4 regions of the Streptomyces sp. NPDC000941 genome follow, and region 2 is predicted to be linked to each of the others. Evidence: riboswitches for the same ligand, from Rfam matches in the RefSeq annotation. Region 2 holds a riboswitch; each other region holds the start of a gene.
What was found. Region 2 has a riboswitch for cobalamin ahead of ACWDSL_RS14225 (cobalamin biosynthesis protein). Riboswitches for the same ligand answer to the same signal wherever they lie in the genome.
Positions count from the first base shown of each region.

Region 1 (5,211 bases), on a different contig from region 2:
GCGCGGCGCCCCGGGAGATCCCAGGGGCGCCGCGCGCGCATTTCGGGTTTGAATCAGAAACGGCTCAGAAGTCGTCGTCGAAGGAGACCGAGCCCTCGACCGCCACCTGGTACGCGGAGGCGCGGCGCTCGAAGAAGTTGGTCAGCTCCTGGACGTTCTGCAGCTCCATGAAGGAGAACGGGTTCTCCGAGCCGTAGACCGGGGCGAAGCCCAGGCGGGCGAGCCGCTGGTCGGCGACGCACTCCAGGTACTGGCGCATCGACTCGGTGTTCATACCCGGCAGCCCGTCGCCGCACAGATCGCGGGCGAACTGCAGCTCGCCCTCGACGGCCTCCCGCAGCATGTCGGTGACCTGCTGCTGGAGTTCGTCGTCGAAGAGCTCGGGCTCCTCCTCGCGGACCGTGTCCACCACCTGGAACGCGAAGTTCATATGCATGGTCTCGTCGCGGAACACCCAGTTGGTGCCCGTCGCCAGGCCGTGCAGCAGGCCGCGGGAGCGGAACCAGTAGACGTAGGCGAAGGCGCCGTAGAAGAACAGGCCCTCGATGCACGCCGCGAAGCAGATCAGGTTGAGGAGGAACCGGCGGCGGTCGTCCTTGGTCTCCAGCCGGTCGATCTTGTCGACCGAGTCGATCCAGCGGAAGCAGAACTCCGCCTTCTCCCTGATGGACGGGATGTTCTCCACCGCGGCGAACGCGGCGGCCCGGTCGTCCGGGTCGGGGAGGTAGGTGTCCAGCAGCGTCAGATAGAACTGGACGTGCACGGCCTCCTCGAAGAGCTGCCGGGACAGATACAGCCGCGCCTCGGGCGAGTTGATGTGCTTGTAGAGGGTCAGCACCAGGTTGTTCGAGACGATCGAGTCACCGGTCGCGAAGAAGGCGACCAGGCGGCCGATCATGTGCTGCTCGCCGGGGGAGAGCTTGGCGAGGTCGGCGACGTCCGAGTGGAGGTCGACCTCCTCCACGGTCCAGGTGTTCTTGATCGCGTCGCGGTAGCGGTCGTAGAAGTCCGGGTACCGCATCGGCCGCAGGGTCAGCTCGAACCCCGGGTCCAGGAGGTTCTTGACGCGTTCGGGGGCGGTGGTCACTGGCAGGCCTCGCAGGACTCGGGGTTTTCCAGGGAGCAGGCGATGACCTCGGGGTCGGCGGGCACCTGCTGTACGGGGATGGTGGCGGGGGCGGCGGCGCGGGCCGACTGAGCGATCCGGGTCGCCGGGCGCGAGCGCAGGTAGTACGTGGTCTTGATGCCGCGCTTCCAGGCGTACGCGTACATCGAGCTGAGCTTGCCGATGGTCGGCGAGGCCATGAAGAGGTTCAGCGACTGGCTCTGGTCGAGGTACGGGGTGCGGGCGGCGGCCATGTCGATCAGGGCGCGCTGCGGGACCTCCCACGCGGTCCGGTACAGCTGCCGTACGTCCTCGGGCACCCAGGAGAAGTCCTGGACCGAGCCGTTGGACTCGCGCAGCGCCTCACGGCTCTGGGTGTCCCATACGCCGAGCTTCTTGAGGTCGTTCACCAGGTAGGAGTTGACCTGAAGGAACTCACCGCTGAGCGTTTCGCGCTTGAAGAGGTTGGAGACCTGCGGCTCGATGCACTCGTACACGCCCGCGATCGAGGCGATCGTCGCGGTCGGGGCGATGGCCAGCAGGAGCGAGTTCCGCATGCCCGACTTGGCCATCCGCTCGCGCAGCGCCGCCCACCGCTCGGGCCAGGTCGCCACCGCGTCCGTGTAGTGGTCCGGGTGCAGCACACCGCGCGCGGTGCGGGTGGCGGACCAGGCCGGGTGCGGGCCGTGGCGCTCGGCGAGCGCGCAGGACGCCTCGTACGCCGCGAGCATGATGCGCTCGGAGATCCGGGTGGACAGCGCTTGCGCCTCGGGCGAGTCGAAGGGCATCCGCAGCCGGAAGAAGACGTCCTGGAGGCCCATCAGGCCCAGACCCACCGGCCGCCAGCGGGAGTTGGACGCCCCGGCTTCCTGGGTGGGGTAGAAGTTGATGTCCACCACACGGTCGAGGAAGGTGACGGCGGTACGGACGGTCGCGTCCAGCCGCTCCCAGTCCATCTGACCGTCCTCGCCCAGGTGCGCGGCCAGGTTGACCGACCCCAGGTTGCAGACGGCCGTCTCGCCGTCGTCCGTGACCTCCAGGATCTCGGTGCACAGGTTGGAGGAGTGCACGACCCGGCCGGGCTCGGCGGTCTGGTTGGCGGTGCGGTTGGCGGCGTCCTTGAAGGTCATCCAGCCGTTGCCGGTCTGCGCGAGGGTGCGCATCATCCGGGCGTACAGCTGGCGCGCCGGGACGGTCTTGACGGCACGACCCTCCGCCTCGGCCTTCCGGTACGCGGCGTCGAACTCGTCGCCCCACAGGTCGACCAGCGCAGGCGCGTCGGCCGGCGAGAACAGCGACCAGTCGGCGTCGGCCTCGACCCGGCGCATGAACTCGTCCGGGATCCAGTGTGCGATGTTGAGGTTGTGGGTGCGGCGGGCCTCTTCGCCCGTGTTGTCCCGCAGCTCCAGGAACTCCTCGATGTCCGCGTGCCAGGTCTCCAGGTACACACAGGCCGCGCCCTTGCGCCGGCCGCCCTGGTTGACGGCGGCGACGGAGGCGTCGAGCGTGCGCAGGAACGGCACGATGCCGTTGGAGTGCCCGTTGGTGCCGCGGATCAGCGAACCGCGGGCGCGGATGCGTGAGTACGACAGGCCGATGCCGCCCGCGTGCTTGGAGAGCCGCGCGACCTGGTGGTAGCGGTTGTAGATCGAGTCCAGTTCGTCCAGCGGCGAGTCCAGCAGATAGCAGGACGACATCTGCGGGTGCCGGGTGCCGGAGTTGAACAGGGTGGGGGAGCTGGGCAGGTAGGACAGCGTGCTGGTGAGCCGGTACAGCTCGGCGACGTCGTCGAGCGCCCGCTCCGAGTGGTCCTCGGCCAGCCCGCAGGCCACCCGCAGCAGGAAGTGCTGCGGGGTCTCGATCACCTGGCGGGTGATCGGGTGGCGGAGCAGATAGCGGCTGTGCAGCGTGCGCAGCCCGAAGTAGCCGAAGCGGTCGTCGGCGCCGTCGGCAAGCGCCTTGTCGACCAGGGCGTTCAGGCGGGCGGCGTGGGCGGTCACGAACTCGGCCGTGCCGTCCGCGATCAGGCCCTCGCGGTGCCCCACGGCCACCGAGGCGGAGAAGGAGACCGCGCCCTGCCCGGCCGCCTCCTCGGCGACGGCGAGGGTCAGCAGCCGCGCGGCGAGCTTCGAGTACTCCGGCTCCTCGGCGATCAGCCCGGCCGCCGCTTCGGTCGCGAGAGTGCGCAACTCCGCCTCGTCCGAACCGGGATGGCGGCCGCGCAGGGCGGCGGCCGCGACCTTGCCGGGGTCGGTGGCGGGCAGGTCGGCGGTGAGCGCCGTCAGGGTCCGCAGCAGGGCGGTCCCGGGCGCGTCGTCCGCTCCCTGAATAGCCGCTGCCTCTGAAACCGGATCGGCTGGCGCGATGGTCACTGAAGTGCTCTCCCTCGCTCGGCTAGGGGCCTTGCGGGGCGGTGAGCGATGGGCGCGTACGGGCATGCCGAAACAGCGGACGGCATACCGCGCAGCGTCCACCGGCCCAACCCGCGAGGCCCGGACGTATGAGACGGCTGTCGGCAGGTCCTCGGACTTGCGGGTACGCAAAAGCGTACGCGTACACCATTGCGGGACAGTTCCGGATTCCCACCGGATTCCCCTGCGGCGACAGCGAGCATGAGCATACATCTTGTGGTGGCGAGCGCACGCGCCCCCACATGTTGTGTCGCGAGGTGGAGTGTTTCGTACGAATGTGCTATTCCGTGCCGGACTTGGCGCGCACTTGGCGCGAGCCGTACGCGGGCCCGAGGCAGACCGTACGCGGGCCTGAGGCGGGCCTTGCGCGGGCCCTGGGGCGGTCCTGGCGAGGGTCAGGCACGGGTTCGCGGGCGGCCGCGCGCGAGCCCGACACGGCCCGGCAAGGGCTCGTCATCGGGTCCGGCGCGGCGCCGGGTCGAACTCCGGGTGGAACTCTAAGCGGGCGTCGTTGCCCGCCACTCCGCGAGGGTACGGGCCAGCCTGGCCCGGTAGTCCGCGTAGCCGCGCTCGTATGCCTCGGCGCGGTCTGCGTCCGGTACGACAGTACGCGAATCGGCTCGCCATTGTGACGCGTCCACCGGGTCGCCGAGCGCCCGCCAGGCGACCGCGACCGCGCCGCGCGCCCCCACCTCGGGCTCGTCGGGGATGCGCACCGGCCGGCCGAGGACGTCCGCGAACAGCTGGGTCCAGGCGGCGGATCGGGTGCCGCCCCCGCATGCCGCGAGGCTCGCCGTCAGCCCCGCGGCCTCCAGGCAGTGCCGGGCCGCGTACGCCACGGCCTCGCAGACGGCCCGTACGGCGTCCGCGCGTGTCGTCGCGAGGGTCAGCCCGTCCAACCGGCCGCGCGCGGCGGGCTCCACGAACGGGGCGCGCTCGCCCGCGTCGGACAGGAAGGGCAGCGCGGTCACCCCGCGCGCCCCTGGCGGGCTCGCGGCGAGCAGGGCGTCCAGGTCGGCGGTGGTGGCCCCGGCGAACTCCAGGACCCACTCCAGGGCCGCCGTGCCCACCATGGCGGGCATACCGCGCAGCCAGCGGTCCCGGTCGGGTACGCACAGCCACATGCCCGCCGGGTCGGCGGCCGGGTCGATCCGGGCGCTGTCGGTGAGGACTTGGCTGGCCAGCGTGGTGCCGACGATCAGCAGGCCGTCGCCGACCTCCTCGACCCCGCTGCCGATCGCGCAGGCCGGAAGGTCGTACGGGCCCGCCGTGACGGGCAGTCCGGCCGGCAGCCCGAGCAGTTCCGCGCCCGCCTCGTCCAGTCGCCGTACGGTGCCGGGCGCGGCGGGCGGCGGCAACAGCCGGGCGTATTCGGCGATTCCGCACGCTTCCAGGGCTTTGGGGACATACTCGCGCGTGGTCACGTCCAGGAAGGGCATCGACGCGTCCGAGGCGTCCACGCCGATGACGCCGGTGAGCCGCTGCGCCACCGCGTCCACGCAGTAGCCCGCGACCTCGGCGCGCGCCAGCGCCTCCGGTTCGTGGTCGGCCAGCCAGCGCAGCAGCGGCGCATGGCAGCCGGGGAACACCCCGGAGCCGGTGAGCCGGTAGAGCTCGCGGATGGTGCCGTCCTCGCCCCAGCGGGTCACGGTGTCGTTCGCCCGGCCGTCCATCCACGAGATCGGCGGGCGCACC
Region 1 is NZ_JBSFMM010000111.1:15,298-20,508, forward strand. Features, by position in the region: gene ACWDSL_RS30495 (ribonucleotide-diphosphate reductase subunit beta) at 65-1,021, opposite strand; gene ACWDSL_RS30500 (ribonucleoside-diphosphate reductase subunit alpha) at 1,084-3,477, opposite strand; cobalamin riboswitch at 3,603-3,725, opposite strand; gene ACWDSL_RS30505 (FGGY family carbohydrate kinase) at 4,014-5,211, opposite strand, start outside.
Region 1: another riboswitch for cobalamin. It lies ahead of ACWDSL_RS30500 (ribonucleoside-diphosphate reductase subunit alpha); the one in region 2 lies ahead of ACWDSL_RS14225 (cobalamin biosynthesis protein).

Region 2 (5,211 bases):
ACGTACCTGGGCGGCTGGCGCATCATCCGCACCATGGGCAAGGGCATCACCGACATCCAGCCGCCGCAGGGCTTCGCCGCCCAGACCGGCGCCGCGACCGTCATCCTCGCCTCGTCCCACATCGGCTTCGCGCTCTCCACCACCCAGGTCTGCTCCGGCTCCGTGATGGGCGCGGGGGTCGGCCGCAAGGGCGCTGTGGTGCGGTGGTCCACGGCGGGCCGCATGGTCCTCGCCTGGGTGCTCACCCTGCCCGCCGCGGGCCTCGTCGCGGGCGGCGCCGCGCTGCTGGCGGACCAGGGCGACTGGGGCGTCACGGCGGTCGCCGTGCTCGCGGTCGCCGCCTGCGCCGGGATCTGGGCGGCCTCGCGCCGCAAGCCCGTCGACCACACCAACGTCAATGACATCGACGAGGCTACGGCGCTGCCGCCCGAGCCGGTGGGTGTCGTCACGGCGGCCCTCCAGTCCGTGGCCCCGCCGCCCGCCCGTGCCGCTTCCACCTCCTCCGCCACCCCGGCAGGCGCCTCCGCGGCCACCGGCAGCACCAGCTAAGGAAGTAACGCGATGAGCATCGACTGGGCGGCCCTCGGCCAGGTCTTCGGCATCAGCCTCGTGGTGACCGTCGGCTTCGTGGGCGTCTTCACCCTCGGCATCCTCGGCACCTCCCGTAAGCCGCAGCGGGCGGAGGCGGCCACCGACACGGCCGCCACCGCGTCCACCGCCCCGGCCCCGGCCGGCGGCGCCTTCGGCCCCGCGCGCACCGGCGCGTACCTCTGCTTCGCGCTGTGCGCGGCGGCCGTGGCATACGGCATCAACCTGATCGTGGCCTGACTCCGTTCGACCCACTCACGGCCGCCGGGCTGGAACGCGCCGACCAGCGCGTTCCAGCCCGGCGGCCGTGGCATGTGCTCCTCGGCACACTCACACAGGGTGGGGCATTCGCGAGTTGACGGCCATTCGCGGCCCATGGTGGACTTCCGGAGCCAAACGGCGGCAGGAGAGGAAGCCGGTGAGAATCCGGCGCGGTCCCGCCACTGTCACCGGGGAGCGCTCTCCCATCGCCCGTACGAGTCACGGCCGTCCACACGTCGGCTGGAAGACCGGGAGAAGCGCGGATCCGGGAGCCAGGAGACTCTCACCGCCGGTCACGTCGAACCAGGGCGCGGACCCTGAGTGAGGACATACCGCCATGCCCGGCACCGCCATGCCGCCGACCCGCCCGCGGCCCCTGCCCCTGCGCCACGTCCCGGCTTTCCCGACACTCCTGATGTTCCCGACGTTCCCCATGTCCCAAGGCAAGACGGCGGGCTGACGATGCGTGCCGATCACGCCTGGTACGCGTGCGGCGCCGCCCTCGGCTTTCTCGGCGACCTCGCCATGGGCGATCCGCGCCGCGGCCATCCTGTGGCCGCGTTCGGGCGCGCCGCCCTGGCCGTCGAGCGGCTGCTGTGGCGCGACCACCGCGGATCCGGGGCCCTCTACACCGCGCTGTGCGCGGGCGGCGCGGCCGCGGGCGCCGTGCTGTCGGTGCGCGCCGTACGGGCCTTGGGGCGCCCCGCGCCGGGAGGCTCCGCTCTGGGCAGCGCTGTCCTCAAACCCGCGGGACGTCCCGTCTCGGGGCATCCCGTCTTGGGGCATCCCGTCTTGGGGCACCTCGCCGCGGAAACCTCCGCTCTGGGGCGCCGCTCCCCCGCCGCGCAGACCATGCTGACCGCCGCCGCCACCTGGGCGGTGCTCGGCGGGACGACGCTGGGCCGGGAGGCGCGGGCTGTCGGCGGCGCGCTGACCGCCGGTGACCTGAACGCCGCCCGGCGGCGGCTGCCGCACCTGTGCGGGCGCGATCCGCAGGCGCTGGACGAGTCACAGATCGCGCGCGCCGTCGTCGAGTCGGTCGCCGAGAACACCTCGGACGCCGTCGTCGGCGCACTGGTGTGGGGGGCGGTCGGCGGGGTGCCTGGCCTGGTCGGCTTCCGGGCCGTCAACACCCTGGACGCGATGGTGGGCCACAAGTCGCCGCGCTACCGGCGGTTCGGTTGGGCCTCGGCCCGGCTGGACGACGTGGCCGGCTGGCCCGGCGCACGGCTCACCGCGGCGCTGGCCGCCCTGGCCGGGCCCGATCCGCGCGGCGCGTGGCGCGCCTGGCGGCGCGACGGCCACCGCCATCCGAGCCCCAACGCGGGCCCCGTGGAGGCCGCGTTCGCGGGCGCGCTCGGCGTACGGCTGGGCGGCACCCTCGCGTACGGCGGCCGCGTCGAGCACCGGCCGGTGCTCAACCCCGGCGGGCGGCCGGTCGAGGCGGCCGACATCGAGCGCGCGGTACGGCTTTCGCGGCGCGTCGGCGCCCTGGCGCTCGGCGTGTCCGTCGCGGCGCGGCTGGCAGTGGGAGCCCGGCCGGCTGTGGGGGCCCGGCCGGCGGCGGGGGCCCGGCCGGCGGCGGGGGCGGCGCCGCGGTCGGCCCGTACGGCCGCGCGGCCCGCCGCCGCGCCCGTACCCACCACGCGTGCTCCACATGGCGCGCTCACCCGCTGGGCACGGTCCCTGCGGGCACCCGGCGCGGGCCGGTCGGGCGGTCCGGCGACGGTGCGGCCGACGGCCGCGGGGAGGGATTGAGGATGAGCGGGATACAGGGCGGAGGCGCGCCGGGCGGCGGGCTGCTCGTCGCGGGTACGACCTCGGACGCGGGCAAGAGCGTCGTCACGGCCGGAATCTGCCGCTGGCTCAGCCGTAAGGGCGTCAGCGTCGCGCCCTTCAAGGCGCAGAACATGTCGCTCAACTCCTTCGTGACCCGCGACGGGGCGGAGATCGGCCGCGCCCAGGCCATGCAGGCCGCCGCCGCACGCGTCGAGCCGAGCGCCCTGATGAACCCCGTCCTGCTCAAGCCCGGCAGCGACCGCAGCAGCCAAGTGGTGCTGCTGGGCAAGCCGGTGGGCGAGCTGAGCGCGCGTGGGTACCACGAGGGACGGCAGGAGGCGCTGCTGGGGACCGTCACCGAATGCCTGGCCGAGCTGCGGCGTACGCACGACGCGGTGATCTGCGAGGGCGCGGGCAGCCCCGCCGAGATCAATCTGCGCCGCACCGACATCGTCAACCTGGGGCTCGCCCGGGCCGCCCGGCTGCCGGTCGTCGTGGTCGGGGACATCGACCGCGGCGGCGTCTTCGCGTCGTTCTTCGGCACGACCGCGCTGCTCTCCGAGGCCGACCAGCGGCTGGTCGCGGGCTATCTGGTGAACAAGTTCCGCGGCGATGTGACCCTGCTGGAGCCGGGCCTTCAGATGCTGTACGGCCTGACGGGCCGCCCGGCCATGGGCGTGCTGCCGTACGCGCACGGGCTCGGCATCGACGAGGAGGACGGCCTGCGGGTGTCGCTGCGCGGGGCGGTGCGCGAGAGCGTCGTCGCGCCGCCGCACGGAGCGGACATCCTGCGGGTCGCGGTCGCCGCCGTGCCGCTCATGTCGAACTTCACGGACGTGGACGCGCTGGCCGCCGAGCCGGGCGTGGTCGTGCGGTTCGTGGACCGGCCGGAGGAGCTGGCCGACGCCGATCTGGTGGTGCTGCCGGGCACCCGCGGCACCGTACGGGCGCTGGCATGGCTGCGCGAACGCGGTCTGGCCGCGGCGATCGCGCGGCGGGCGGCGGAGGGCCGACCGGTGCTGGGCATCTGTGGCGGCTTCCAACTGCTCGGCGAACGCATCGAGGACGAGGTCGAGTCGCGGGCCGGGACCGTCGAAGGGCTCGGGCTGCTGCCGGTACGGGTGCGGTTCGCGGTGTACAAGACCCTGGCCCGGCCGGTCGGCGAGGCGCTGGGCGAGCGGGTGGAGGGCTACGAGATCCACCACGGGGTCGCCGAGTTGCTGGACGGCGCGGACGAACCCTTCCTGGACGGCTGCCGGGTCGGCTCGGTGTGGGGCACGCACTGGCACGGCTCGCTGGAGAGCGACGGCTTCCGGCGCGCCTTCCTGCGGCGGGTCGCGGACGCGGCGGGCCGGGCGTTCGTCCCGGCGCCCGACACCAGCTTCGGGGAGCTGCGCGAGGAGCAGCTGGACCGGCTGGGCGACCTGATCGAGGAGCACGCGGACACGGACGCGCTGCTACGGCTGATCGAGAACGGCGTACCGGACGGGCTGCCGTTCGTCCCACCGGGGGCGCCGCCCCAGCCTCCCGGGCCGTCGCTGCCCTCTCCTGCCGCATCTTCGGAGGCAGCTTCAGAGGCCACCTCTTTGGTGGCGACGTCTGCGGAGACAGCGTCTGCGGAGGCAGCGGCTACGAAGACGTCGTTCCCCCCGCCCCGACCGGACCACCACCACCGCGCCCACACCGCTGGAGGTACCCAGGCATGACCGCCACCCCCTACCCGTTCACCGCGCTCGTCGGCATGGCCGACCTGCGGCTGGCGCTCCTGCTCAACGCCGTATCACCGGCCGTCGGCGGGGTGCTGGTGCGCGGCGAGAAAGGCACCGCGAAGTCGACGGCGGTGCGGGCGCTCGCCGCCCTGCTGCCCGGCATCGACGTGGTCGCCGGCTGCCGGTTCTCCTGCGACCCCGCCGCGCCCGACCCGGGCTGCCCGGACGGTCCGCACGAGCCGGGCACCGGCACCGTACGGCCCGCCCGGATGGTCGAGCTGCCGGTAGGTGCCTCCGAGGACCGGCTGGTCGGGGCGCTGGACATCGAGCGGGCGCTGTCCGACGGGGTGAAGGCGTTCGAGCCGGGCCTGCTGGCCGACGCGCACCGCGGCGTGCTGTACGTCGACGAGGTCAACCTGCTGCACGACCACTTGATCGACCTGCTGCTCGACGCGGCCGCCATGGGCGCCTCCTATGTGGAGCGCGAGGGCGTGTCCGTACGGCACGCGGCGCGCTTCCTGCTGGTGGGCACCATGAACCCCGAAGAGGGCGAGCTGCGGCCGCAGTTGCTGGACCGCTTCGGCCTGACGGTGGAGGTCGCGGCGTCGCGGGACACCGACGAGCGGGTCGAGGTGGTGCGGCGGCGGCTGGCGTACGACGAGGACCCGGCCGGGTTCGCGGCGCGCTGGGCGGACGAGGAAGGTGCGCTGCGGGAGCGCGTGGCGGCGGCGCGCGCCCTGCTGCGGCAAGTGCGGTTGGGCGATGGCGCGCTGCGGCAGATCGCGGCGGTGTGCGCGGCGTTCGAGGTGGACGGGATGCGCGCGGACATCGTGACGGCCCGTACGGCGACGGCGCTGGCGGCGTGGGCGGGGCG
Region 2 is NZ_JBSFMM010000035.1:56,279-61,489, forward strand. Features, by position in the region: gene ACWDSL_RS14215 (anion permease) at 1-549, shown strand, start outside; gene ACWDSL_RS14220 (hypothetical protein) at 562-828, shown strand; cobalamin riboswitch at 951-1,151, shown strand; gene ACWDSL_RS14225 (cobalamin biosynthesis protein) at 1,312-2,607, shown strand; gene ACWDSL_RS14230 (cobyric acid synthase) at 2,610-4,334, shown strand; partial or broken gene ACWDSL_RS14235 (ATP-binding protein) at 4,331-5,211, shown strand, end outside.

Region 3 (5,211 bases), on a different contig from region 2:
GTGGTCGACGAGGGTGGCGTGGGCGCGGCGCTTGGCCTGTGTGCCCTCCCCCGGGTCGTTGACCAGGAACGGGTAGATCAGCGGCAGGTCGCCCAGCGCGGCGTCGGGGCCGCAGGCGGCGGACAGGCCCGCGTTCTTGCCGGGCAGCCACTCCAGGTTGCCGTGCTTGCCCAGGTGCACCATGGCGTCGGCGCCGAACCCGCCGTCGGCCTGAGCGGTGGCGATCCAGCGGTAGGCGGCCAGGTAGTGGTGCGAGGGCGGCAGATCGGGGTCGTGGTAGATGGCGATCGGGTTCTCGCCGAAGCCGCGCGGCGGCTGGATGACGACGAGCAGATTGCCCCGGCGCAGCGCGGCCAGCACGATCTCGCCCTCAGGGTCGCGGCTCGTGTCGACGAACATCTCGCCCGGCGGCGGCCCCCAGTGCCCCTCCACCGCCTCGCGCAGCTCCTGCGGCAGCCGGCCGTACCAGCGGCGGTAGTCGGCGGCGGGGATCCGGACCGGGTTGCGGGCCAGCTGCTCCTCGGTGAGCCAGTCCTGGTCGTGGCCGCCCGCCTCGATCAGGGCGTAGATCAGCTCGTCGCCGTCGCCGGAGGCGAGGCCGGGAAGCGCCTTGGGCCCCTCCTCGGGGCCGAGGTCGAAGCCGTCCGCGCGCAGCCGGCGCAGCAGGGCGACGGCGCTGGCGGGCGTGTCCAGGCCGACGGCGTTGCCGATGCGGGAGTGCTTGGTGGGGTAGGCGGACAGCACGAGCGCGAGGCGCTTGTCGGCCGCCGGTATGTGGCGCAGCCGGGCGTGTCGTACGGCGATTCCCGCGACACGCGCGGCGCGCTCGGGGTCGGCGACATAGACGGGCAGGCCGTCCTCGTCGGTCTCCTTGAAGGAGAACGGCACGGTGATCAGCCGCCCGTCGAACTCCGGGACGGCGACCTGGGTCGCCGCGTCCAGCGGCGAAAGGCCCTCGTCGTTCTCCTGCCACGCGGCGCGCGGGCCGGTCAGGCACAGCGCCTGGAGCACCGGGACGTCCAGCCCGGCCAGCGCGCCCGCGTCCCACGCCTCGTCGTCGCCGCCGGCCGAGGCCTCGGCGGGCCGGGTGCCGCCCGCGGCGAGCACGGTGGTCACCACCGCGTCGGCCTCGGCGAGGGCTTCCAGCAACTCGGGCTCGGGCGCGCGCAGCGAGGCGACGTACAGCGGCAGCGCGCGGCCCCCGGTGTCCTCGACGGCCTGGCACAGCGCCTCCACGAAGGCGGTGTTGCCGCTCATATGGTGGGCGCGGTAGTAGAGCACGGCGATCCGCGGGCCGGTGACGTCCTCGCGCGCGGTGCGCTCCAGTGCGCCCCACGAGGGCGCGGGTGCGGGCGGCTCGAAGCCGTGGCCGGTCAGCAGGACGGTGTCGGACAGGAAGCGGGCCAGCTGGCCGAGGTTGCCGGGCCCGCCGTGCGCGAGATAGGCGTGGGCCTCGGCGGCGATCCCGACCGGGACCGTGGATGCCTCCATGAGCTGGGCGTCCGGGGCCTGTTCGCCGGTCAGGACCACGACCGGGCGGTCCCCGGCGAGCAGCGCGTCGAGCCCTTCCTGCCAGGCGCGCACCCCGCCGAGCAGCCGTACGACGACGAGTTCGACGCCGTCGAGCAGCGCGGGCAGCTCGTCCAGGGGGAGCCGGGCCGGGTTGGCGAGCCGATAGGGCACCGGAGTCTGTGCCGCGCGGGCACTGAGCAGGTCGGTGTCGGACGTCGACAGCAGCAGGATCATGCGACGGCAGGCCTTCCTCGGGGTCCGCGCCCCGGGCGGGTTGAAGACGGCGGGAGTTCCTGGCTCGCGCGGCCGTCGCAATACCGGCTGCCGCGCTCACAGTGGCGGGACCGCGCCGGATTTCCACCGGCTTCCTACCCTTTTTGCCGTCTTTTGTTGTGGCGGGCCGGGACCGACCCGCCGTGAGCATAGTAGGCGCTTCTGACCTGCCGCGGGGCGGTGAGCCGAACGCAATCGTCGGTATGCTCGCCGCCATGCCCCTCCCCCCGACAACCGCCCCACCAGGGGACGAAACCCCCGTGCGCGGTCGCGACGACGCCTGCCCCGGCGCGCTCCGCCTGCACTCGGCGGACGACGGCGCACTGGCCCGGGTGCGGCTGCCCGCCGGGCGCCTGACGGCACGTCAGGCGCTCGTGCTGGCGCTCGCGGCCGAGGAGTTGGGCGACGGCCGGCTGGACCTCACCTCCCGGGGCAATCTGCAGCTGCGCGGCCTCGACGCGGGGTGCGGGGCCGGACTCGCGGCCCGGCTGCGGACGGCAGGGCTGCTCCCGTCGGACCGCCACGACCGGGTGCGCAACATCGTGGCGTCCCCGCTGTCCGGGCTGGACGGGGCGGGGTACGCGGATGTCTCGGCGTGGGCGCGGGAGCTGGACGCGCTGCTGTGTGACAGCGCGCCCGCGGGTTCCGGATTGGCCGAACTGGCCGGGCTGTCCGGCCGGTTCCTGTTCGCGCTCGACGACGGGCGCGGCGATGTGGCGGCGCTGGGCGCGGATGTGACATTGGTCGCAGCGCCGGACGGCGAGGCGGTGCTGCGGCTCGGCTCCGCCGGGGGGCACGAACCGGCCGGTCCGGACGCGCGCCCGGCTCCTGCCGGGGCGCGCGTGGCGGGCAGCCGCGGCGGGGCGGACGCCCACGGCGCGGCAACCGTCCCGACACGCCGGGACCGCCGGACGGAGGGCGGTGGCGACACGCGGGACCCCGCGCGGCCATACGCCCACCCCGGCCCACCAGGTGACCCGAGGACGACGGCCTGGAACCCTCCACCCGGCGGGGCGGCGGGGCGGCGGGGGTCGAGTTCCGGGTGCTCGCCGAGGACGTGCCGCGCGCGGCCGCCGTGGCCGCCGCGGCGTTTCTCGACGCGGTGCGCGCGAGTGGCACGCGGGCCTGGCGCGTTCGCGAGCTGTCGGCGCGACACGCCGTTACGGCGGACCGGTTGGCCCGGCGACTCGCCGAAGCGGAGGTCCGAGCCACGCGCCTCGGTCCTGTCCCGCCGGTCGTCGAGGCGCGAACACCAGCGGCCGACGCGGCGGGAGAACAGGGCAGCAGCGAGCCCTCTGTCGTGGCCGGCGCCACGTACGGCCGATCCCCGGCAACGCAGCGAGACGCGCCGGGCGTCGCGGGCACGCAGGGCTCGGGAAGCCGGCAGCCGCCCGCCCGGGCCGCCGCGCCGGACATCACCCAGCCGGAGCGAACCGCGAGGCGCGAAGCGGCGGATGCGGCGCCGGCGCCGGAAGGCATGGTGACAGCCCCGCCCCCTAGCGCCGCCTCCGGCGCACCCGCCGTCGGACTCGTCGCCGGGCCGGACGGGCGATGCGCGGTGTCGGTCGCCGTCCCGCTGGGGCGGCTCACCGCCGCGCGGTGGCGGCTGCTCGCCGAGCTCGCCGCCCGGGGCGGCTCGGGCGAGTTGCGTGTGACACCCTGGCGCGGCGTGGTGCTGCCCGGCTTCTCCCCCGGCGACGCCGAGGCCGCGCTGCGGGAGCTCGCCGACGCCGGTCTTGTGACCGCGCCGCACTCCCCCTGGTTCGGGGTCGGCGCGTGTACGGGACGGCCCGGCTGCGCCAAGTCCCTGGCCGATGTGCGTGCCGAGGCGGCGCGCGCGGTGGCGGGCGAGGCGTCCGTCGGCGGCCGACCGGGCCCGGCACGAAGCCGGCTGCCCGTGTACTTCTCCGGCTGCGAGCGGCGCTGCGGCCACCCCGGCGGGCCGGGCCGGTGGGTCGACGTGCTGGCGACGGGCGACGGCTACCGGGTCGCCGTACGAGATGCCACAGGGTCCGCGCGGAGCGTGGACGTAACAGCAGAGCAAGTGGCCGGCGCCGTGGCGGCGGCCCGTGGAACGACATGATCGAGGGCACAGTGTTCGACTACGAGAAGGACGGCGCGGCCATATACCGCGCCTCCTTTGCCACCATCCGCGCCGAGGCCGATCTGGGCGGTCTGCCCGCCGACGTCAGCCAGGTCGCGGTGCGGATGATCCACGCCTGCGGCATGGTCGACCTCGTCCAGGACCTCGCGTACACCCCCCAGGTGGTCGCCCGCGCCCGCGCCGCGCTGCGCGCCGGCGCGCCCGTGCTCTGCGACGCGCACATGGTGGCCAGCGGCGTGACCCGCAAGCGGCTGCCCGCGGACAACGACGTGGTGTGCACCCTGTCCGACCCCACCGTCCCCGAACTGGCCCGCCGGATGGGCACCACACGCAGCGCCGCCGCGCTGGAGCTGTGGCGGGACCGGCTGGAGGGCGCGGTGGTGGCCATCGGCAACGCGCCCACCGCGCTGTTCCGTCTGCTGGAGATGGTCGAAGCGGGGGCGCCGCGCCCGGCGGCCGTCATCGGCGTACCGGTCGGCTTCATCGGCGCCGCCGAGTCCAAGGAGGCGCTGGCCGGGCATCCGGCCGCGCTCGACCACCTGGTGGTGCGCGGCCGGCGTGGCGGCAGCGCCATCGCCGCGGCCGCGGTCAACGCGATTGCGAGCGAGGAAGAGTGAGCGAGCAGCAGACGGGCCGGCTCTACGGCGTGGGTCTTGGCCCCGGCGACCCCTCGCTGATGACCGTACGCGCCGTGGAGGTCATCGCCGAGGCCGATGTCGTCGCGTACCACAGCGCCCGGCACGGCCGGAGCATCGCGCGCTCCATCGCCGAGCGCCATCTGCGGCCCGACCACATCGAGGAGCGGCTGGTCTATCCGGTCACCACCGAGACCACCGACCACCCCGGCGGCTACCGCGGCGCGATGGAGGAGTTCTACGCGGACGCGGCGGCCCGGCTGGCCGCCCATCTGGACGCGGGGCGTACGGTCGCGGTGCTCGCCGAGGGCGATCCGCTCTTCTACGGCTCATACATGCATATGCACAAGCGCCTGGCCGACCGCTACCCCACCGAGGTCGTCCCCGGCGTCACCTCCGTGAGCGCGGCCGCCGCCCGGATCGGGGCGCCGCTGGTCGAGGGCGAGGAGGTGCTGACCGTCCTGCCCGGCACACTCCCGGAGGAGGAGCTGACGGCCCGCCTGGCCACGGCCGACGCGGCCGTCGTGATGAAGCTCGGCCGCACCTTCCCGGCGGTGCGGCGGGCGCTGGAGCGCTCGGGCCGGCTGGCGGAGGCCCAGTACGTGGAGCGGGCCACGATGGGCGCGGAGCGCGTCGCGCCACTGGCCGAGGTGGACCCCGAGTCGGTGCCCTACTTCTCGGTGGCGG
Region 3 is NZ_JBSFMM010000204.1:12,460-17,670, reverse strand. Features, by position in the region: gene cobN (cobaltochelatase subunit CobN) at 1-1,746, opposite strand, end outside; cobalamin riboswitch at 1,778-1,938, opposite strand; gene ACWDSL_RS41915 (hypothetical protein) at 2,001-3,269, shown strand; gene ACWDSL_RS41910 (hypothetical protein) at 3,263-3,868, shown strand; gene ACWDSL_RS41905 (precorrin-8X methylmutase) at 3,865-4,506, shown strand; gene ACWDSL_RS41900 (precorrin-2 C(20)-methyltransferase) at 4,503-5,211, shown strand, end outside.
Region 3: another riboswitch for cobalamin. It lies ahead of cobN (cobaltochelatase subunit CobN); the one in region 2 lies ahead of ACWDSL_RS14225 (cobalamin biosynthesis protein).

Region 4 (5,211 bases), on a different contig from region 2:
GCTGGACGCGGCGTCGCTGACGGACGGCCATACGCTCGCCGTGGTGGAGCCGGACGTGGTGCGGGCCGCGGTGGTGCATGTGCTGGGCGCGCCCGCGGCGGCCTTCTGGCGTGCCGACGTCCCGCCGCTGACCGCGACCGGGGTCAGCGGGCGGGCCGGGCGCTGGAACCTCAGACTGGGGCAGCCGCTGAATCCGCGGGCGGAAGACGACTGCCCCTGAGCTTCGGGCTCAGGAGGCGCTCGGCCAGCTCGCCGAAGACGAGTCCGAAGCCTCCCCACATCGTGACCTGGATGGCCAGCGCGGAGAGCCGGAACCGCCACAGCACGGTGGCCGGGAAATCGGCGGGCACCTCGTTGACGGCCGGCAGGAACGCAGACGCCAGGCCGATCACCAGGGCGAAGGCGGCCACCGCGGCGACGGTGGCGTACCAGGTGCCCAGTTTCGGGGCGAGCCGCTTGCCGAGGATGGTCGCGGCGATCGCGAGGAGCACGCTGAGCACCATCATCAGCAGATAGAGATTGGTCCGCTTGGAGATGGTGTCGGCGTCGCCGACGGCGGGCGGATTGGCCGGGTACTTGAGGAACGGCACGACGTAGACCGCGAGCAGGGCGCAGCCGGACAGCAGCAGCGCGGTGGCCCGCGGAGTGAAGCGGCCGATGCGGCCCAGGGCGAAGCAGTAGGCGAGGGCGGCGATGCCGCCGAAGGCGACCCCGTAGATCAGCACACCGGTGGCCAGGCCGGCGGTGGACTGCAGGCTGCGGGAGACGAGTTCGACCTCGTGGTGCTCATGCGCCGGGGCATGGGACTCCTCGAAGCCGATCGCCTTGTCGACATTCGGTTCCCCGAGGAGATAGGCGACGATCAGGGCGAGCACGCCGGCCCCGAGGCCGGCGAGCATGCCACGGACGAGCAGGTTCCGTACCGTTGTGGAATTCATGAGGGTGTCGGCGTCCCTGGCGTCAGTGGCAGGGGAAACCGAGCAGGTGGCGGGCGTCGTGCACCCACTCGTGGACGTCCTCGCCGGAGACGACCGAGGTGGCGCCCTGTTCGGCGCCGACGAAGTACAGCAGGACCAGCATCAGGATGCCGAAGAACACCGCCCACGGAACGATCGCGCCGATCGGCAACTTTGCCGGGAGAGCGGGAGTGGTGGCGGTCGGCTGAGCGACATGCTGCGCCATGGCAGGGCCTCCTTAAGGGAGTTTCGCGTCCCATCTCGGTGGTGCATTGGACGACAGCTACGGGTCTGACTCACGAAACATCCCTTGGAACGTGTGGAACGTCTCGTTCACAGTGGCGCGACCGTGCCGGGTTCCCACCGGCTTCCGTCTTGCCGTCGTCGATATGGCACCGACGGTACCGCGCGGCGCGTGCCTGGCCAATACCGCGCCTTTGTGACGTGATGCGCTACGGCAGCACCGCGATGCCGTCCAGCTCGACCATCGCCGCCTCGTCCCACAGCCGGACGACGCCGATGACCGCCATCGCGGGGTAGTCGCGGCCCGCCAGCTCCCGCCAGATGCGGCCGAGTTCGGGGGCGGACGCGCGGTAGGCCGCGACGTCGGTGGTGTGCACGGTCAGCCGGGCCAGGTCCGCGGGGGTGCCGCCGACCGCGGTCAGGGCGGTGAGCAGGTTGGCCAGCGCGCGCCGGAACTGGGCCGGAAGCGTGGCACCGACGACCGCGCCCGCGCCGTCCAGCGCGGTCTGGCCCGCCAGGAAGACCAGGCGGCCGCCGGTGGCCGTGACGGCGTGGCTGAAGCCGGTGGGCGGGGAGAGCTCGGGCGGGTTGGTGCGCAGCAGGGAGGGGTGCGGCTCGGTCATCGGTACAGCTCCTTCGCGATGATCGTGCGCTGGACCTCGGTCGCGCCCTCGTAGATCCGGGGCGCGCGCACCTCGCGGTACAGGTGCTCCAGAAGATGGCCGCGGCGCAGCGCCCGAGCGCCGTGGATCTGTACGGCGGCGTCCACGACGTACTGGGCGGTCTCGGTGGCCAGAAGCTTGGCCATCGCCGAGCTCCTGGCGATGCCCGGCGCGCCCTCGTCGTACGCGGTGGCGGCCGCGTAGACCAGGAGGCGGGCGGCCTCGGTGCGGGTGGCCATCTCGGCGAGCTGGTGGGAGACGGCCTGAAGGTCCTTCAGCGGCCCGCCGAAGGCGGTGCGCTCCCCGGCGTGGGCCACGGAGGCGTCGAGCGCGGCCTGGGCCATGCCGACGGCGAACGCGCCGACGCTCGGCCGCAGCAGGTTGAGGGTGCGCATGGCGACGCCGAACCCCTTGTCGGGTGTGCCCAGGACGTCCTCCCGGGTGACGGGGACGCCGTCGAAGGCGAGGCTGCCGATGGGGTGCGGGCTGAGCATGTCAAGACGCTCGCCGGTGAGCCCCGGCCGGTCGGCGGGGACGAGAAAGGCGGTGACGCCGCGCGAGCCCGCGCCCTGGGTGGTGCGGGCGAAGACGACGGTGAAGTCGGCCTCCGGGGCGTTGGAGATCCAGCACTTCTCGCCCTCCAGCCGCCAGCCGCCCGCCCCGTCGGGGTCGGCCCGCAGACCGAGCGCGGCGGCGTCGGAACCGGCCTGCGGCTCGCTGAGCGCGAAGGCCGCGACCGCGCGGCCCGCCCGGACCTCGGGCATCCAGCGCGCGTACTGCTCGGGGCTGCCGGAGAGCACGATCGGATAGCCGCCGAGACCCTGGAGGGCGAGCGCGGTCTCGGCCTCCGTGCACTCCCGGGCGAGCGATTCGCGCAGCAGGCACAGGTCGAGGGCGCGCACCGGCCCGTCGCCGGGGAACAGCCGCCGCAGCAGGCCGAGTTCGCCGAGCGCGGCGGTCAGCGGCCGGTTGACCCGGCCCGGCGGGCCGCTCTCGGCGAGCGGGCGCAGCAGGTCGCGGGCGAGCGACCGCACCCCGGCGCACCAGCGCCGCTGCTTCGGATCAAGTGCGAACGACGGCACTGGACGGCCTCCCCAACGGAACGTTTATCGCGATCTGTTGACTGTCGTCACCATCACGTTACGCTGACAAGGCGACTTCAGGCAGGCATGTGCAGGCACAGGGGCAGGCATAGGGGGCGCGTCCTCGATGGAGCTCAAGCCTTCAGCGCATATCGACACCTTCGCCCGGGACCATCTGCCGCCCGCCGAGCAGTGGCCCGCCTTCCACCTCGACCTGCCAGGACCGTCCTACCCGGACCGCCTCAACTGCGGCGCCGAGCTGCTGGACCGCAGCGTCGAGCGGTTCGGCGCCGACCGGGTCGCGGTGCGCGCCGCGACGGGCGAGGTGTGGACGTACGGCGAACTGCGCGCCCACGTCGACCGGATCGCGCACACCCTCACCGGCCCGCTCGGCGTCGTGCCCGGCAACCGGGTGCTGCTGCGCGGGGCCACCTCGCCCTGGCTGGCCGCCTGCTGGCTGGCGGTGATGAAGGCGGGCGCGGTCGCCGTGACCGTACTGGCCGCGCACCGGGCCCGGGAGTTGGCGACGATCTGCGAGCTGGCCCGGATACGGCACGCGCTGTGCGACGTACGGTGCGCGGACGATCTGGTGAAGGCCGAGGTGCCGGGGCTGCGGACGACGTACTACGGCGGGGACGGCCCCGAGGACCTGCTGCGGCTCGCGGCCACCGCGTCGCCCGTGTCGTACGAGGCGGTGGCGACCTCCGCCGACGACGTGGCGCTGATCGCCTTCACCTCGGGGACGACCGGGCGGCCCAAGGGCTGTATGCACTTCCACCGCGATGTGCTGGCCATCGCCGACACCTTCTCGGCGCAGGTGCTGCGGCCGCGCCCCGAGGACGTGTTCGCGGGCAGCCCTCCGCTCGGCTTCACCTTCGGCCTCGGCGGCCTGGTCGTCTTCCCGCTGCGCGCGGGCGCCTCCGCGCTGCTGTCCGACTGGGGCGGCCCGGAGCGGCTGCTGGCCGATATCGCACGGCACCGGATCTCCGTGCTGTTCACCGCGCCGACCGCCTACCGGGCGATGCTGGGGCGGCTGGACGGCGCGGCGCCGGACGGCGGCGCGTACGACATCTCCTCGCTGCGCCGCTGCGTATCGGCCGGCGAGCACCTGCCCACCGGCACCTGGCACGCCTGGCAACGGGCGACCGGGCTGCGGATCATCAACGGCATCGGGGCGACCGAGCTGCTGCACATCTTCATCTCCGCCGCCGACGACGCGATCCGGCCGGGCACGACCGGGGTCCCGGTGCCGGGGTTCGAGGCGCGGGTGGTGGACTTCACGGACGCGGACTCCGGGTTGCGGCCCGTTCCGGACGGACGGCCCGGGCTGCTCGCCGTGCGCGGGCCCACGGGCTGCCGCTATCTGGCGGACGAACGGCAGCGCGAGTACGTACAGGACGGCTGGAACCTCACCGGGGACGCCTTCATCCGCGACCCGGACGGCTACTTCCGGTATATGGCGCGCGCCGACGACATGATCATCTCGGCCGGGTACAACATCGCGGGCCCCGAGGTCGAGGAGGCGCTGCTGCGTCACCCGCATGTGGTGGAGGCCGCGGTGACCGGGCGGCCTGACGAGCGGCGGGGCACGGTCGTGGTCGCGCATGTGGTGCTGCGGCCGGGCGTCGCGCATACCGAGGAAGCCATCGCCGCACTGCGGGAGTTCGTCACCGCGGAGCTGGCCCCGTACAAGTGCCCGCGCGAGTTCGTCTTCCTGGACGCCCTGCCCCGCACCGCCACCGGCAAGCTCCAGCGCTATCTGCTGCGTGACGGGACCACGCGGCACGGTAAGTGGGGCACGAACGGCGCCCTAGAGTAAGCGCGTGACCGGCCAGCCCACCCCCCGCTCCTTGATCGTCACCTTCTACGGCGCCTACGGCCGCGGCGGCGCCGGCCGCCCCGCCGGACCCGTCCCCATCGCCGCGCTGATCCGGCTGCTGGGCGCGGTGGGCGTGGACGCGCCCTCCGTACGGTCCGCCGTCTCCCGCCTCAAACGACGCGGGCTGCTGGTCGCCGACCGCACGGACGCCGGGGCCGCCGGATACGCGCTCTCCGAGGACGCGCGCCAACTGCTCGACGACGGCGACCGCCGCATCTACGGCGACCCGGGGGCGGAGGAGAACACGGGCGGCTGGCTGCTCGCCGTCTTCTCGGTCCCCGAACAGGAGCGCCACAAGCGCCATCTGCTGCGCTCGCGGCTGGCCCGGCTCGGCTTCGGCACCGCCGCGCCCGGGGTGTGGATCGCCCCCGAACACCTCTACGACGAGA
Region 4 is NZ_JBSFMM010000043.1:3,294-8,504, reverse strand. Features, by position in the region: gene ACWDSL_RS16380 (histidine phosphatase family protein) at 1-220, shown strand, start outside; gene ACWDSL_RS16375 (CbtA family protein) at 171-938, opposite strand; gene ACWDSL_RS16370 (CbtB domain-containing protein) at 961-1,182, opposite strand; cobalamin riboswitch at 1,221-1,377, opposite strand; gene ACWDSL_RS16365 (RidA family protein) at 1,409-1,822, opposite strand; gene ACWDSL_RS16360 (acyl-CoA dehydrogenase family protein) at 1,819-2,943, opposite strand; gene ACWDSL_RS16355 (AMP-binding protein) at 3,071-4,762, shown strand; gene ACWDSL_RS16350 (PaaX family transcriptional regulator) at 4,767-5,211, shown strand, end outside.
Region 4: another riboswitch for cobalamin. It lies ahead of ACWDSL_RS16370 (CbtB domain-containing protein); the one in region 2 lies ahead of ACWDSL_RS14225 (cobalamin biosynthesis protein).